DNA from 2 places in the Carnobacterium gallinarum DSM 4847 genome. Region 2 is predicted to be linked to the other one. Evidence: predicted binding sites of a transcription regulator. Region 2 holds the regulator's gene; the other holds the start of a gene.
What was found. Region 2 encodes LexA, which represses DNA repair genes until DNA is damaged. Its sites were predicted from a motif close to CNAACANNTGTTNG; they were not measured.

Region 1 (7,802 bases), 140 kb from region 2:
ACTCCCCTGTACTTAAATCAACATATGCCAAATCAAACTGCGTTGGACTTTGCATCATTAATGCTGATAAATAATTATTGGTTTTTGCATCTAAATTTTTTGTTTCAACAGCTGTTCCTGGTGTGACTAATTGAACAACTTCACGTTTCACCATACCTTTAGCTGTTTTTGGGTCTTCTACCTGTTCACAAATAGCTACTTTATAGCCTTTTTCAACTAAAATATCAATATAACCTCGAGCAGCATGATAAGGTACACCACACATTGGAATAGGTTCATCCGCATTACGATTCCGGCTTGTCAATGTAATTTCTAATAATTGAGTAGCTTGAATCGCATCATCATAGAACATTTCATAAAAATCACCTAAGCGATAAAATAAAAAAGCATCTGGATATTGAGCTTTAATCGCTAAATATTGTTCCATCATGGGTGTATTTTTTGTTTTTTGTGGCATCTTTCTCACATTCCTCCTGTTACAACTAGTTACAATAAAAATTGCTTATTCTTCACGACTTTGTTCAAGTTTGTCAGTAATTTGATCCACTAATTCCTCTTGAACAGTACCAACTAAATGTTGCAATAAATCATTCGCTTCAACCAACGCATCTTGATAGCTAGTCACCACAATATGCTGATTAAATTCATTGGTTAAATCAGCGGCTTCCTGACTAGCAGTTTTTTCAGCCTCTGGCTTACCATAATGATTAAAGGCAACAGCCTCTTTTTGCTTCACTTTAATCTCAGCAATTAATTGATTTAATCGTGGATGATTTTGCGCTTTTTCTTCAATTAATTGATAATTTTGAATCACTTCATTAGCTTCCAGACGTTCAATTAAGCGGTCTAATTGATGTTTTGTCACCGCGTCTAGTTGCGATTCTTCACTAGGTTTCATTCAAAATCTCCTCCAAAAGGATGATCTTCATTAATTAAAATAGGTTCAATTTTTTTAGCCGCACCCGTCACATCATCTAATTCAATATAACATGCAGATAGAATCTTACGTCCTGTTTTTGGCACTTCAAAACGCGTTGGCATCTGTGTTAAAAAGCGGTTAATCACTTGTTCCTTAGTCATTCCTAAAATTTCATCGTAAGGACCTGTCATTCCAACATCCGTTAAATAAGCTGTTCCTTGTGGTAAAATGCGGGAATCACTTGTTTGAACATGTGTGTGGGTTCCAACAACTGCTGAAACCTGACCATCTAAAAACCAACCCATAGCTTGTTTTTCACTAGTTGTTTCTGCATGGAAATCAACAAAAATAAGTGGAGTCCGTTGTCTAGCTTCTTCAACTAAATCTTCAATTTTACGAAAAGGATCATCTAAATCAGCCATAAAAACCCGACCATGTAAATTAATCACGGCTAACTCTAGAGTATTAACCTTAATAAAGGCCATTCCTTTACCGGGAGTTGTATCTTCAGGATAATTGGCAGGACGAATCATTTTTTTTGCATCGTCAATAAATTCAAAAATTTCACGATTATCCCATGTATGATTTCCCATCGTTACAATATCAACACCATCTTGCAAAAAACCTTTATATATTTTTTCTGTGATTCCACGACCTGATGCCGCATTTTCACCATTTAAAATCGTCACTTGAGGACGATATTTACGTTTTAATTTTGGAAGATATTCATGAACCATCTCACGTCCCATTGAACCTACAACATCTCCAACAAATAATAATCTCATTTTTTTGCCTCTTCTCTATTTATCCATTCTCTCTATTTTAACAATATTTTGATAAAATTGAAAGTCATCTCAAAAAGCTCAGCTGTTTTTTTAAGAAATCTACAAAAAATCCTCATTAAAGCGATATGCTTTAATAAGGATTTTTAGAATTACTATTTACTTCGCATAGTCAACGGCTCTTGTCTCACGAATAACAGTTACTTTAATATGTCCTGGGTAGTCCAGTTCATCTTCAATACGTTTTCTAATATCTCGTGCTAAAGTAATAGCTGACAAATCATCAATTACTTCAGGCTGAACCATAATCCGAACTTCACGTCCAGCTTGGATTGCAAAACTACGTTCTACTCCGCTAAAGCTATTAGAAATTCCTTCTAGCTTTTCAAGACGACGAATATAATTCTCTAACGATTCACTTCTTGCTCCTGGTCTTGCTGCAGATAGGGCATCTGCTGCTGCAACCAATACTGAGATAACTGAAGTAGCTTCTGTATCTCCGTGATGAGACGCAATCGCATTAACGACAGTTGCATTTTCTTTATACTTAAGTGCAATTTCTTCGCCAATCTCCACATGTGATCCTTCAATTTCATGATCCAATGCTTTACCAATATCGTGTAATAAACCTGCACGTTTGGCTAAAGTCACATCTTCACCTAATTCAGCTGCTAAAACACCAGCTAATTTGGCAACTTCAATTGAATGATTTAAGACATTTTGACCATAACTTGTTCTAAAGCGTAGACGACCTAAAATCTTGATTAAATCTGGATGTAATGAATGAACACCAACATCAAATGTTGCTTGTTCTCCAATTTCACGAATGCGTTCATCCATTTCTTTTCTTGATTTTTCCACCATTTCTTCAATTCGAGCTGGATGAATACGACCATCTTGAATTAATTTTTCAAGCGTCATTCTAGCAATCTCACGACGAATTGGATCAAAACCACTCAAAATGACTGCTTCTGGCGTATCGTCAATAATTAAGTCAATTCCAGTTAACGTTTCTAGTGTGCGGATATTACGGCCTTCACGTCCAATAATACGACCTTTCATCTCATCACTTGGTAAAGTTACAACAGATACTGTTGTTTCCGAAACCTGATCAGCAGCACAGCGTTGAATCGCTAATGAAATTAAATTCTTAGCTTTACGATCAGCCTCTTCCTTAGCTCGTTGTTCTGATTCTTTAACCATCACAGCTAATTCATGAGAAAGATCTTCTTGTGTTTCTTTCACAATGATATCTTTTGCATCTTCTCGAGAAAGAGCGGCAACCCGTTCTAATTCAAGCTGTTGTTCTTCAACTAATGCCGTTGCTTTTTTCTCTTGATTATCAATTAGTTGTTGTCTTGAACTTAATTTTTCTTCTTTTGCTTCAAGAGTACGTTCACGTTTTTCTAACCCATCATCTTTACGATCTAGGTTCTCTTCACGTTGAAGTAAACGATTTTCTTGCTTTAGAATCTCGCTTCTTCTTTCTTTAAGCTCCATTTCAATTTCAGTTCGATATCTGTGATTCTCATCCTTCGCTTCTAACAAAGCTTCTTTTTTTAAGGTTTCTGCTTCTCTTCTTGCTTCCTCCAAAATTCCAGTTGCAGTGTTTCTAGCACCAGCCAGTTCTTTTTCGTGGGTTGATTTTCGGACAAAATATCCTACAATTAGACCAACAACTAAAGTACCAATAGCGAAGGCTACACTGATAAAATAAACCATTTCTCCACCTCCGTATCACGTATTTAATTGTCATTTATTTCTTTTTTGGTACATTATTACAAAAATCCCTTAAATTTAACTGCGTATATTTAACTAAGGTGATATACAAGTTTAATTTTAATTGTAGAAGCTCAACATGTCAACTTAATTAGCATATTTCAATCAACCTTTTTCTTTTTTTTCCTTTTTTATAAACTTCAAAAAAAAGATTTTTTAGGAAAACCTTTACTTTTCAAGGATTACTAACGAATTAGCCTTTAAAATATATTTTTCTTAAACTAAACAATTTTCATTTAATTAATTAAAAATTGAGCTTTTAGTATTGGAAAATTTTTTTATAACTATTTTAATCACTAAAAAAAAGAAATCAGACAGATGTTGGATTTCTTTAAACTAAAACTTTAGTTTAACATCCACTGAACTGTCTGATTTCTTGTAGGCTCACATTTTTCACTTAATTTCTGGTAAATCCAACGTTATTTCTGTTGGATTTTCATTTAGTGAGGGCTCATTTTCTTTATTTTTATCTTCTTTTGCTTCTTCAGTTTTTTTAGTTCCTTTTTTTGATTCTGCTTTTTCTTCCTCCACAGAAAGTTTATCCCCAATGCCGTATGCAGCACGAACTTTAGTTTCAATCTCTGCTCTTAGTTCAGGATTTTCCATAAAGTATTTTTTCGCGTTTTCACGGCCTTGCCCAATCCGCTCACCTTCATATGAGTACCAAGCTCCACTTTTAATAACAATATCTTTATCTGAACCCATATCTAAAAGCTCACCTACTTGTGAAATTCCTTCGCCATACATAATATCCACTTCAGCTACTTTAAATGGTGGTGCAACTTTATTTTTTACAACTTTAATTTTTGTACGGTTCCCAACTACATCTGTACCATTTTTTATTTGTTCCGCTCTTCTAACTTCTAAACGAACGGTTGCATAAAATTTAAGAGCACGACCACCAGGAGTAACTTCTGGATTTCCAAACATTACACCCACTTTTTCGCGAATTTGATTAATGAATAAAGCAATAGTTTTCGTTTTATTAATTGAACCAGATAATTTACGCAATGCTTGTGACATTAAACGTGCTTGCAAACCCACGTGGCTAGCACCCATTTCTCCTTCAATCTCTGCACGTGGTACTAATGCCGCAACCGAATCAATAACAACAATGTCCACTGCTCCACTAGAAACCAATGCGTCAGCTATTTCTAGACCTTGTTCACCAGTATCTGGTTGAGATAAAAGCAATTCGTCAATGTTTACACCTAATGCTGCTGCGTATTTTGGATCTAGCGCATGCTCTGCATCAATAAAAGCTGCAATTCCGCCTTGTTTTTGAACTTCAGCAACTGCATGCAATGACACGGTTGTTTTACCTGAACTTTCAGGACCATATACTTCAATAATCCGACCTTTTGGATAACCACCAACACCTAATGCAACATCTAGTGCTAAGGATCCACTTGGAATTGTTGAAATTTGGGTATCAATTTTCTCGCCCAGTTTCATTACCGAACCTTTACCAAAGTTCTTTTCAATTTTTTTCAATGCTGCATCTAAGGCTTGTTTGCGATCATCTGCCATTAAAATTCCTCCTCAAATCTATCTATGCTTTATTTATTTTACATTAAATTTATAACTTTTTTCTTTCACAAAAACTATCATAATCGTTATTATAAAAAAAAGCAAGCAAAAAATGAACAAACGTTCGCTTTTTATTTTTTATTTTTTTACTCGTACTTAAAAACTTATCTTCTTACTCATCTAAAGGCAATTGTTTTATCAATCGACGAACCAAATCCAATCCAGATAGTGTTGCTTGTTGGCGATTGCTGTTACGATTTCTAGCGAAGTGGTAACATTTTGCAAAACTTGGTTTTCCTTTTTGTGCGATGCCTATCCAAACAGTTCCCACTGCCTGTCCTTCTAAAGAATTAGGTCCAGCAACACCTGTGAAAGATAAGGCTATATCCGTATTAAATAACTTCCGAACACCTTCTGCCATTTCAATTCCACAAGCTTCACTGACTACACCTGCTTCAGCGATTGTTTTTTCGGATACGTTTAATAACTTGGATTTACTTTCGTTGCTATATGTGACAACCCCACCATTGAATACCTCAGATACACCGGAAACACTAGCTAACGAACTTTGAAATTCACCTCCAGTTAAGCTTTCAGCTGCTGTAATTGTTAAATGATGTTCTTTTAACAAATTCACAACACTTTCTACTAAATTGGTTTCATCGCCATAGCCATAAAAATAGCTACCAACGCGCTTTTGTATTTCCGCCTCCATAGTATTCAAAAGCTGGATACAAGCTTCCTCAGTTGCTCCATTTGCGCTTATACGTAATGTTACCTCGTGAACACCAGCATAGGGAGCAAGGGTTGGATTTGTTTGCTTTTCAATTAAATCGTCTAGAATCGTCACTAATCTTGATTCACCAATTCCAAAAAAACGTAATACTCGTGAAATAAGCAATTCTGGTTTATCCATATTCGCTAATAATAGAGGTTTTACTTCATGTAAAAACATCGGCTTTAATTCATTTGGAGGTCCTGGTAACAAAACATATATTGTCTTTTCATTTTGTAAAAACATCCCTGCTGCTAAACCGGTTGAATTTTTCAAAACGATTGAACCTTCTAAAACCACCGCTTGTAATTTATTATTTTCAGCCATGGGACGATTGGAATGTTCATGAAAAGCAATCACTTTTTCTAAAGTAGTCGTATCCGTTACTAACTGGCGTTTTAAATGATTCGCAACTGTTTGTTTTGTTAGATCATCTTTTGTTGGTCCTAGCCCACCAGAAAGTATAATTAACTCACTGCGACTTTCGGCTTCCTGTAATACTCGTTCCAATCGCTCTGGATTATCTCCAACTACAACATGATGATAGACATTAATACCTAAACCTGCTAATTCTTGTGATAAAAAAGCAGCATTTGTGTTTACAATTTGTCCTAGTAGTAATTCTGTTCCTACTGCAATAATCTCAGCTCTCATAAAAAATTCCTCCATCACTTATAGTCTATGCATTTTTTTTAAAAATTTTTTTTAATTAAAAGGAAATTCCATCTGCACATTATTCGTATCTTGATCAATGTAGATACTGTCGATATAACTTGTTAAACTACTTTCTGGATGCTGCTGCAATACTTGATAGGCTGGATTTTTAGCTAATTGCTCTTGAGTTTCTTTTACATTTTCAGGAGCAACGTAAGATTCTCCACCAAAAAAACGTTGATTCGCGTTGCCTATAAAAGTTGCAACTGAATCCAACTGACTTTTATCAGCCCACTGTTCTTCATAAATCTGACCGATTGCAAAACTTTCACCATCTTTTTGCATATTTTCAGCTAAATAGGCTGAATGTTGTAACAGATCTAGATTAGTTGCTCCCGTTTCTTTTGCCCAGCCATCAACATCTGTTGTTTGTCTTTGATAGGTAAAGCTTCCATCTTGATAAGTGAATTCACCAATTGGATTAGGTGCCATCATAAACGAACCCGTTACGATATCATAAATCTTATGTCCTTTCACATCAAGGCTAGCAATATCTTGGGCGTGAATATGACCTGATAAGACAAAATCAACTTTTTCTTTTGCAAAAAAGTCTTGTAAATTCTCAGCTTTATCGATTGTAAATCCACGATTTACCAATTGATTATGATCCATTAAATTATGATGCATTACTGGAATAATTTTAGCACCTTGTTCTTTTGCTAATTGGAAATTTTCTGACATCCATTGATACGTATCTTCACGGATACTTCCGCTGGTTACAGGAGCTCCTTTTGAAGCACTCCAACTGTATTTATTTGAATCAATCATCATTATCCAGAGATTTTTTCTAGGTGCAACCAAATAACTCAATGAAGTGGGATCACTACTAATCGCTTGTTGATACCCATTTTTCTTAAAAATTGATTTAAAATCTTTCGGTAAAATTTGTTCCGTTGCTTCAGCTTGATCTCCACGATATTTTTTCGCCCAACCATCACTGATATCGTGGTTCCCAGGAATCACATAAACTTCTGTGCCATTTTTTTCAATTTCCTTAAAATAATCTGCTAATTCAATTGCACTTTGTTTTTCACCATTTAGAGTTAAATCACCACTTACTACTAATACATCTGGTTGTTCTTTTTTAGCTTGCATGACTAAAGCCTCTAATGTTTCTGTTTGGTAGTTTAAATCTTTACCTGCTGAAGTACTCACAATAAAGTCAAATTTTTTCCCATCATCATGTAAGCTTGGAGCTATATAATGAACATCTGTAATTACCCAAAGTTTAAAGCCAGTTTCAAGAGACTTCGCTGACGGGCTCTCTCTATTTTTCAAAGCTTCTTTGCTGTCTTTTGCTTCA
Region 2 (7,802 bases):
TTTACTCTTGCGCCACGTTTAAATGCAGTAGGTCGACTTGGAGAAGCCGGACCGGCAGTGGAGCTGTTAACTACATTTGATGACGAAGAAGCGCGGACTTTAGCAAAATTTATTAACCAAAAAAATGAAGAACGTCAAGCTTATGTAGCTGAAATCACTGAAGAAGCCTTTCAAATGATTCAAAATCAATCAACTGAACAAGCTGTTTTACTCTTAGCGGGGAAAAATTGGCATGAAGGTGTGCTGGGAATTGTTGCTAGTAAAGTTGTTGAGAAGACTGGAAAACCAACAATTGTTTTAACCATCAATGAAGAAACGAATGAAGCAAAAGGATCCGGTCGGAGTATTTCGACGTATCATTTATATGACTCTATCAATGAAGTTCGTGGTTTGACGACACATTTTGGCGGACATCATATGGCTGTTGGTTTAACATTACCTTTGGAAAATTTAGATATGTTACAAGAGCAACTAAATAGTTTCTGGGAGCGAAATAATTTATCAGATACAAGTGGTGGTGAGCTTCAAATTGATGAAACTATTAAAATTGAAGAAATAACCATTGCTTCGATTGATGAAATGGCTCGTTTAGCACCTTTTGGAACAGATAATCCTAAACCGAGTTTTTTAATTGAACATGTGCAAGGACAGGATATTCGTAAAATTGGTGGCAACAATGCGCATTTAAAAATGAAGCTAGTCCAGTCAGGAAATCAACTAGATGTTATTGGGTTTCAGTTTGGTCCTGTAGCCGATGAAATGAGTCAAGAAGCTGAAGTTTCAGTTGTTGGGCAATTAAGCGTGAATGAATGGAATGGCAATAAAAAACCACAGCTGATGTTGGAAGATATCGCAATTGATGGAGTACAGATTTTTGACTTGCGTGGGACACATCTGCCGGAATCGATTTGGCAACAAACAGATGCTGAATTTGTTTTCTTTAATCAAAAAAATTATGAAAACAATCAAAATAAGATACCAAATACAAGCACAGCTTCCTATCTTCAATCATTAAATGAAGTAAAAGAGACTATCGTTACAAAAGGAAGTTTAGTTTTTGTAGATTGTCCTAATGAAACGGAATGGGTTACCGAATTATTGCGTAATAGTCAAGCTGAGCGTGTGTATGCATGTTTTTATAGTCAGGATGAGTGCTATTTAAATGGAATGCCTAGTCGTGGACAGTTTGGTGAGCTATTTAAATTTGCAGCTAGTCACAAGGATGTTGATATTCGCCATCGTTTAAAAGTATTGGCTGACTATTTAAAAATTAAAGAAAATCATTTAATTTTTATGATTCACGTGTTTTTTGATATAGGATTTGTTACAATAGATAACGGTGTTATGAATTTTGTTAAAGATGCACCAAAGTGTGAATTGACTGAATCAACAACTTATCAGAATCGTTTACACAAAATTGAGGCTGAAAAAATACTGGTTTATAGCCACTTCGCTGAGCTTGAGACCTGGATTAAAGATCAATTAAATAAACCAGCTTAGGCTGAATGGAGGATTTTTTAAGATGGATTTAAAGAAATATATTGCTGATGTGGTAGATTTTCCCGAAAAAGGAATTATTTTCCGCGATATCTCGCCTTTAATGGCTGATGGTGATGCTTATCGTTATGCAACAAATCAGATTGTTCAATATGCAAAAGATAAAGGTGTTGAGATGATTGTTGGGCCAGAAGCTCGTGGCTTTATTGTTGGTTGTCCAGTTGCGTATGAGTTAGGTATTGGTTTTGCACCTGCACGTAAAAAGGGCAAGTTACCTCGTGAAACAGTAGAAGTTAGCTACGGTTTAGAATATGGAACAGACATTTTACAAGTTCATCAAGATGCAATTAAACCTGGTCAAAAGGTTTTAGTTTGTGATGATTTATTAGCAACAGGTGGAACGATTGCAGCAACTATTGAGCTAATTGAAAAATTAGGTGGAGTTGTTGTTGGAACAGCATTTTTCATTGAATTAATGGATTTAAATGGCCGTGATAAAATTAAAGGCTATGATATTTTCACATTGATGGAATATTAAGACTAACTCTTTAAAAAGTTGATATAATTACTTTTTATTTGATTTAGTATCATAAGCGATACGATTTTTAAAATAGAGAAAACTGCAAGAAATCCATTTTTATAAATGTTGATTTCTTGCAGTTTTTTATTTCACTTATTAGTTTCAAAATAATAGTTTTACCTCACTCATTTTTTAGTTGGACCTAAGGTATAGATCGTTTTAATTTTGGGAAAAACACAAAAATACTTGAAATTACTTAAAAATACTTATAAAATGAACTAAGGAGGTGTAGTTATGACCCAAGAGAAAAGAATTAGCGAAATAAAAAGATTACTTCAGCAAAAAAACGAATTATCAACGAATGAATTGATTACTTATTTTGCTGTTTCAAGAGATACGATTCGTAGAGATTTACTAGTTTTATCAAAAGAGGGGACGGTTAAAAGAACTCATGGGGGGATTATGAAAATAGCTTCTCAGACATCAATTCCCAGCTACAGTGATCGTTTGTATCAACTAACACCAGAAAAAGAAAAAATAGCGCAATTAGCTAATCAGTTTATTACGTCAAACCAGTTCTATTTTTTTGATGTTTCAACTTCGGTATTGAAACTTTCACAGCTAGTAAAAAAAACGATAACAGTTTATACACATTCACTAGATAATAGCATTGCGCTTTCTGGAAAAGAAGTTGTTTCATTGCACTTATTAGGCGGAGCATTTAATCAGGATGATCGCTTTTTTTATTCATTGAACGAGGCGGAATTGGTTCAAGATGTTCAATTTGAGTGTGCATTTATTGGGGCAGGAGCGATTAATTCAGCTGGCGTTTATTTTAAACATCAGGAAGATGCCTACATTAAAAAATTGATAAAAAAACAAAGCAAGCAGGTAATTCTCCTTGCAGAAAATACAACATTTACTAAAAATGCACCATATAAAGGGTTAAACCTCCAAGATATTGATATTTGGATTACAAATGAAGAACCAACGAAGAGACAACGAGATTTATTTGATGAAAGAACTAAAATCCTTTATTGATAGGTAGTTACGTTTGATTGAAAATAATAGGAGATAGCGTGTTGTAAACGGAAATAAATTAATTTTGAAAACTATGCTAATAAAATTTATAAAAAAACACCAACATATAAATTGCAGTTTTATATGTTGGTGTTTTTTAATTAAAATATAACTCATTTATATAATTTTGATAAGCTTCAAAGATGGCATAAAAGAAAAAGGCGATATAACTTGTTAGATCACGAGAGAATTCTAATAAATCTTCATGAGTTCGCTTTAAGTCACCGGCATCAATTGCATCTTTTAAAAAGATTAAAATGGCTGTATGAAATTCAAAAAAGTAGGCATGTAGCTCTTTTAAGGGGGTTCCCATTGCTGCACGATCCTCAGCAAGGTAACGACAAACATTATCATTAGGTTGATCATTTCGGAAATTATCTATCGCTAAACCAAGATAATAAATTCCTTGTTTTCGTTGTTCATTCGCAAAATTTGTTTCTTTTTCTCTAAGTAGATATTCATTTGTTTTTGTATAGTAGTCAGAGTAATATAAATCAAACAGTTGCTCTTTATGTTCGTCTATGTAATTAACTTCATTAATATAGTCCATCATTAAACTCCTTTTTACAAGTATATTGATATTTTTTTAATATAAGAATGGGAAATTCTAACAAAAACAATCATATAACAAATTTGGTATAAAAAATAGAAGAAAATGATATTTTTTAAAAGAAGTTGTGTAATTGTGAACAAAAAAACAGAAATCTAAGTAGATTTCTGTTTTTTTTATAAGAGCAAGCAAAGTTAATTAAGCAGTTTTTGCTTTAGGTTCACGACCTAAGATAAACTCTAAAATAGTTAATACTACTAGAATACCAACAATAATCATAAAGCTTCCAGATGTTTTAACTCCAAAATCCCATGTATTGTAAATCCAAATAACTACTAAACTGTAAAGAATAGAAAGAATATTTAATGCGCCGAAAGCCCATAAATTTCCATTTTCCTTATTTTTCAAATACATTCCGCAAAGACCAATACTTAAAACGATCCAAGCAACTTGAACTAATAAACTAAACCAATAAAATAAAAATGCAACCATCTTTTTTCCTCCTTTTTTATCCACCTATTAGATTTTAGCACAAATTAAAGTAGAAACAACTAATAGGACTTAAAATAATAAAAATAGTATTCAAATCAAGAACAAACTTGACATGAATACTATGAAATTGCTAAGTTTAAGAAATATGACTACGATAAAGTCCAACTACTTTTCCAAGAATACTTACTTCTTCTAGTATAATTGGTTCTAATGTATCATTTTCTGGTTGTAGACGATAATGGGTTTGCTCTTTGAAGAATCGTTTACATGTTGCTTCATCTTCATTTGTCATAGCGATAACGATATCACCATTGTCAGCATTTGCTTGTTTGCGTACAATGACATCGTCACCATCAAGAATCCCAGCATTAATCATACTTTCACCACGAATTTTTAACATAAACAATGAATCTGCATCGTAATTAAGATGCGGTGGAATTGGAAAGTAGTCACTAGCATCTTCTACAGCTAGAATTGGTTCACCAGCTGTTACAGTTCCTAATAAAGGTATTTTATCAGAAGGCACACCTAACTTTGAAAGACCAGCAGCTGTTAATTCAATTGCTCTGGGCTTACTTGGATCACGTTGGATATAACCGTTCTTTTCAAGGCGAGAAAGATGCCCATGAACAGTTGATGTTGAAGAGAGGGAAACTGCAGTACCAATCTCACGAACAGTTGGTGGATAACCTTTTAATTGCACCTGTTCATGTATGTACTGAAGTACCTCAATCTGTCTTGATTCTGGTGTTTTACGCATAATTTAGTGCACCTCATTTCTCTTATGATTTCTTGAATATAGAATACCATAGTTTTGAATAAAAATCAAACAGATGTTCGTATTACTTTTTTAGAATAAAAAAATAATCAAAGGAATATATTTTTTTGATTATTTTTGGTATAGTAATGTAAGTAGAATGAAAGAGATGGAGTGAATGGATTATGTTAGGAAAAAATAAAATTGCACGTATTAATGAATTGGCAAATAAGGCTAAGGCCGACGGATTAACCTTAACAGAACAAACTGAGCAAAAAAAATTAAGAGAAGAGTATTTAGCTGCGTTTCGTGGTGGAATGCGTAACCATATTGAGGGAATGAAAGTCGTAGATGATGATGGAAAAGATGTCACACCAGATAAGCTAAAAGACATTCAAAAAGAAAAGGGACTACATGGTCGCTAAAAAAATGAGTTTACTAAGAAAATCTCTTAGTGAACTTTTTTAATATCTATAATTAAATCTAAATTTGGTAAGTTAAAAAGTAATTTAGATATGAATAATAGTGAAAAATACTTAAATTTAAAAAAACGAAAGTTTTTATTGTTAAATTTTATGTTAAAATTAAGTGGATTTTAAGAACTCAAAAGCTAGTTGTATAAAGGTTTTATTTACCTAAAAAGATAAAGGAAGAGTGCTACAAAAAGAAAAATCTATGAGAAACTTGCTAGAAAGCGTTGCACAAATGCAAATAAAACAGTAGAATAAAGGTATAAAAACCGAGAGGATGATTTAATTGTTCGATACAACTGACCAACTTGCAGTAAACACGATTAGAACACTGAGTATTGAGGGGATTCAAAAAGCAAATTCAGGACATCCTGGTTTACCGATGGGTTCTGCTCCAATGGCGTATACTCTTTGGACAAAACACTTAAAAGTTAATCCTAAAAATTCAACTTGGGTAGACCGTGATCGTTTTGTGCTTTCAGCAGGACATGGCTCAATGCTATTATATAGCATGCTTCATTTAGCAGGCTATCAAGTAACAATCAATGATTTACAAAATTTCCGTCAATGGGGAAGTAAAACTCCGGGACATCCAGAAGTTCATCATACAGATGGAGTTGAAGCAACAACTGGCCCGCTTGGTCAAGGAATTGCGAATGCTGTGGGGATGGCAATGGCTGAAGCGCATATTGCAGCTACGTATAACAAAGAAGGACACAAAATTGTCGATCACTTTACCTATGCATTATGTGGGGATGGCGATTTAATGGAAGGCGTGTCTGCAGAAGCAGCAAGTATGGCAGGACATCTAGAATTAGGAAAATTAGTCGTTTTATACGATTCAAATGATATTTCATTAGATGGACCAACTTCAAAAGCCTTTACTGAGAATGTAGGCAAACGTTTTGAAGCATATAACTGGCAACATATATTAGTTAAAGACGGTAATGATTTAGCTGAGATTGAGAAAGCTCTTGAAGCAGCAAAAGCTGAAACGAAAAAACCAACTTTAATTGAAGTGAAAACTGTCATCGGATTTGGGGCACCAAATCAAGGGACATCTAAAGTTCATGGAGCTCCACTTGGAATTGAAGGAATTGCAGCTGCTAAAAAAGTGTATGGTTGGGATTATCCTGATTTTACAGTTCCAGCTGAAGTAACTGCACGTTTTAAAGAAACAATGATTGATAAGGGTGCAGAAGCTGAATCAACTTGGAATGAAACTTTTGCAGCTTATAAAGGTGCTTATCCAGAATTAGCAGCTCAATTTGAACAAGTAATGTCTGGCAAATTACCAAGTGATTGGGATAGCGAACTGCCAGTTTATGAACTTGGTGCAAGTGCTGCATCTCGTGTAACAAGCAGTGAAACAATTCAAGCACTATCTAAAAAAATTCCAGGTTTCTGGGGTGGATCAGCTGATTTATCAGCATCAAATAATACAATGGTTACAGGGGAAAAAGATTTTGAACCTGGTCAATATGAAGGACGTAATATTTGGTACGGTGTGCGTGAATTTGCAATGGCAGCAGCTATGAATGGAATTGCTTTACATGGTGGCTCTCGGATTTATGGCGGAACATTCTTTGTCTTTACTGACTATTTCCGTGCAGCGATTCGTTTAGCAGCAATTACCAGCACACCAGTAACGTATGTTTTAACACATGATTCAATTGCAGTTGGGGAAGATGGCCCAACACATGAACCAATTGAACAATTATCAAGTTTACGTGGTATGCCAAATCTTTCAGTAATTCGTCCAGCAGATGGAAATGAAGTTGTAGCAGCTTGGGAACAAGCAATCACTTCAACAGACCATCCAACAGTACTTGTCTTGACTCGTCAAAACTTACCTGTTATCGAAGGCACTAAAGAAAATGCACGTAAAAATGTAGCTAAAGGTGGTTATGTAATCTCACCACAAGATGGCGCAACTCCAGCAGGAATCTTGATTGCAACAGGATCAGAAGTAGCATTGGCTATCGAGGCTCAAAAAGTCTTGAAAGCGGATGGACAAGATGTAGCTGTTGTTTCAATGCCAAGTTTTGATTTATTCTTGAAACAAGACAAGGCGTATCAAGAAAGTGTTTTACCAACAGCTGTTCGTAAACGTGTTTCAATTGAAATGGGCGCAACTTTTGGTTGGGAACGTTTTGTTGGACTTGATGGAGCGATGATTGGAATCGATAAATTTGGTGCAAGCGCGCCAGGGAATATTGTCATTGAGCAATATGGTTTCACGGTTGAAAATGTTGTTTCAACTTTTAAAGGTCTTTAAAAAATAACTTAAAGCAAGGCTGAAGATTCATTTCGGTCTTGTTTTTTTACTTAGATCAGACTAAATAATCGCACTATAGCAGACTTGAAATGGACAAGAATGAAACATAATACTACTTTTAACAGGGGATTTTTGCAAATAATGTTATTTTTTTCAAG

Region 1: recA (recombinase RecA) is a predicted target of LexA. The motif match lies at 5,124-5,137, and genes of this name have one in related genera.

The regions. Positions count from the first base shown of each region.
Region 1 is NZ_JQLU01000005.1:2,767,829-2,775,630, reverse strand. Features, by position in the region: gene mutS (DNA mismatch repair protein MutS) at 1-457, opposite strand, end outside; gene BR43_RS17570 (YlbF family regulator) at 503-898, opposite strand; gene BR43_RS17565 (TIGR00282 family metallophosphoesterase) at 895-1,704, opposite strand; gene rny (ribonuclease Y) at 1,861-3,423, opposite strand; gene recA (recombinase RecA) at 3,874-5,010, opposite strand; gene BR43_RS17550 (competence/damage-inducible protein A) at 5,183-6,439, opposite strand; gene BR43_RS17545 (metallophosphoesterase) at 6,491-7,802, opposite strand, start outside.
Region 2 is NZ_JQLU01000005.1:2,906,155-2,913,956, forward strand. Features, by position in the region: gene recJ (single-stranded-DNA-specific exonuclease RecJ) at 1-1,500, shown strand, start outside; gene BR43_RS18200 (adenine phosphoribosyltransferase) at 1,523-2,035, shown strand; gene BR43_RS18205 (DeoR/GlpR family DNA-binding transcription regulator) at 2,312-3,058, shown strand; gene BR43_RS18210 (hypothetical protein) at 3,195-3,647, opposite strand; gene BR43_RS18215 (hypothetical protein) at 3,846-4,139, opposite strand; gene lexA (transcriptional repressor LexA) at 4,276-4,899, opposite strand; gene BR43_RS18225 (DUF896 family protein) at 5,082-5,321, shown strand; gene tkt (transketolase) at 5,653-7,644, shown strand.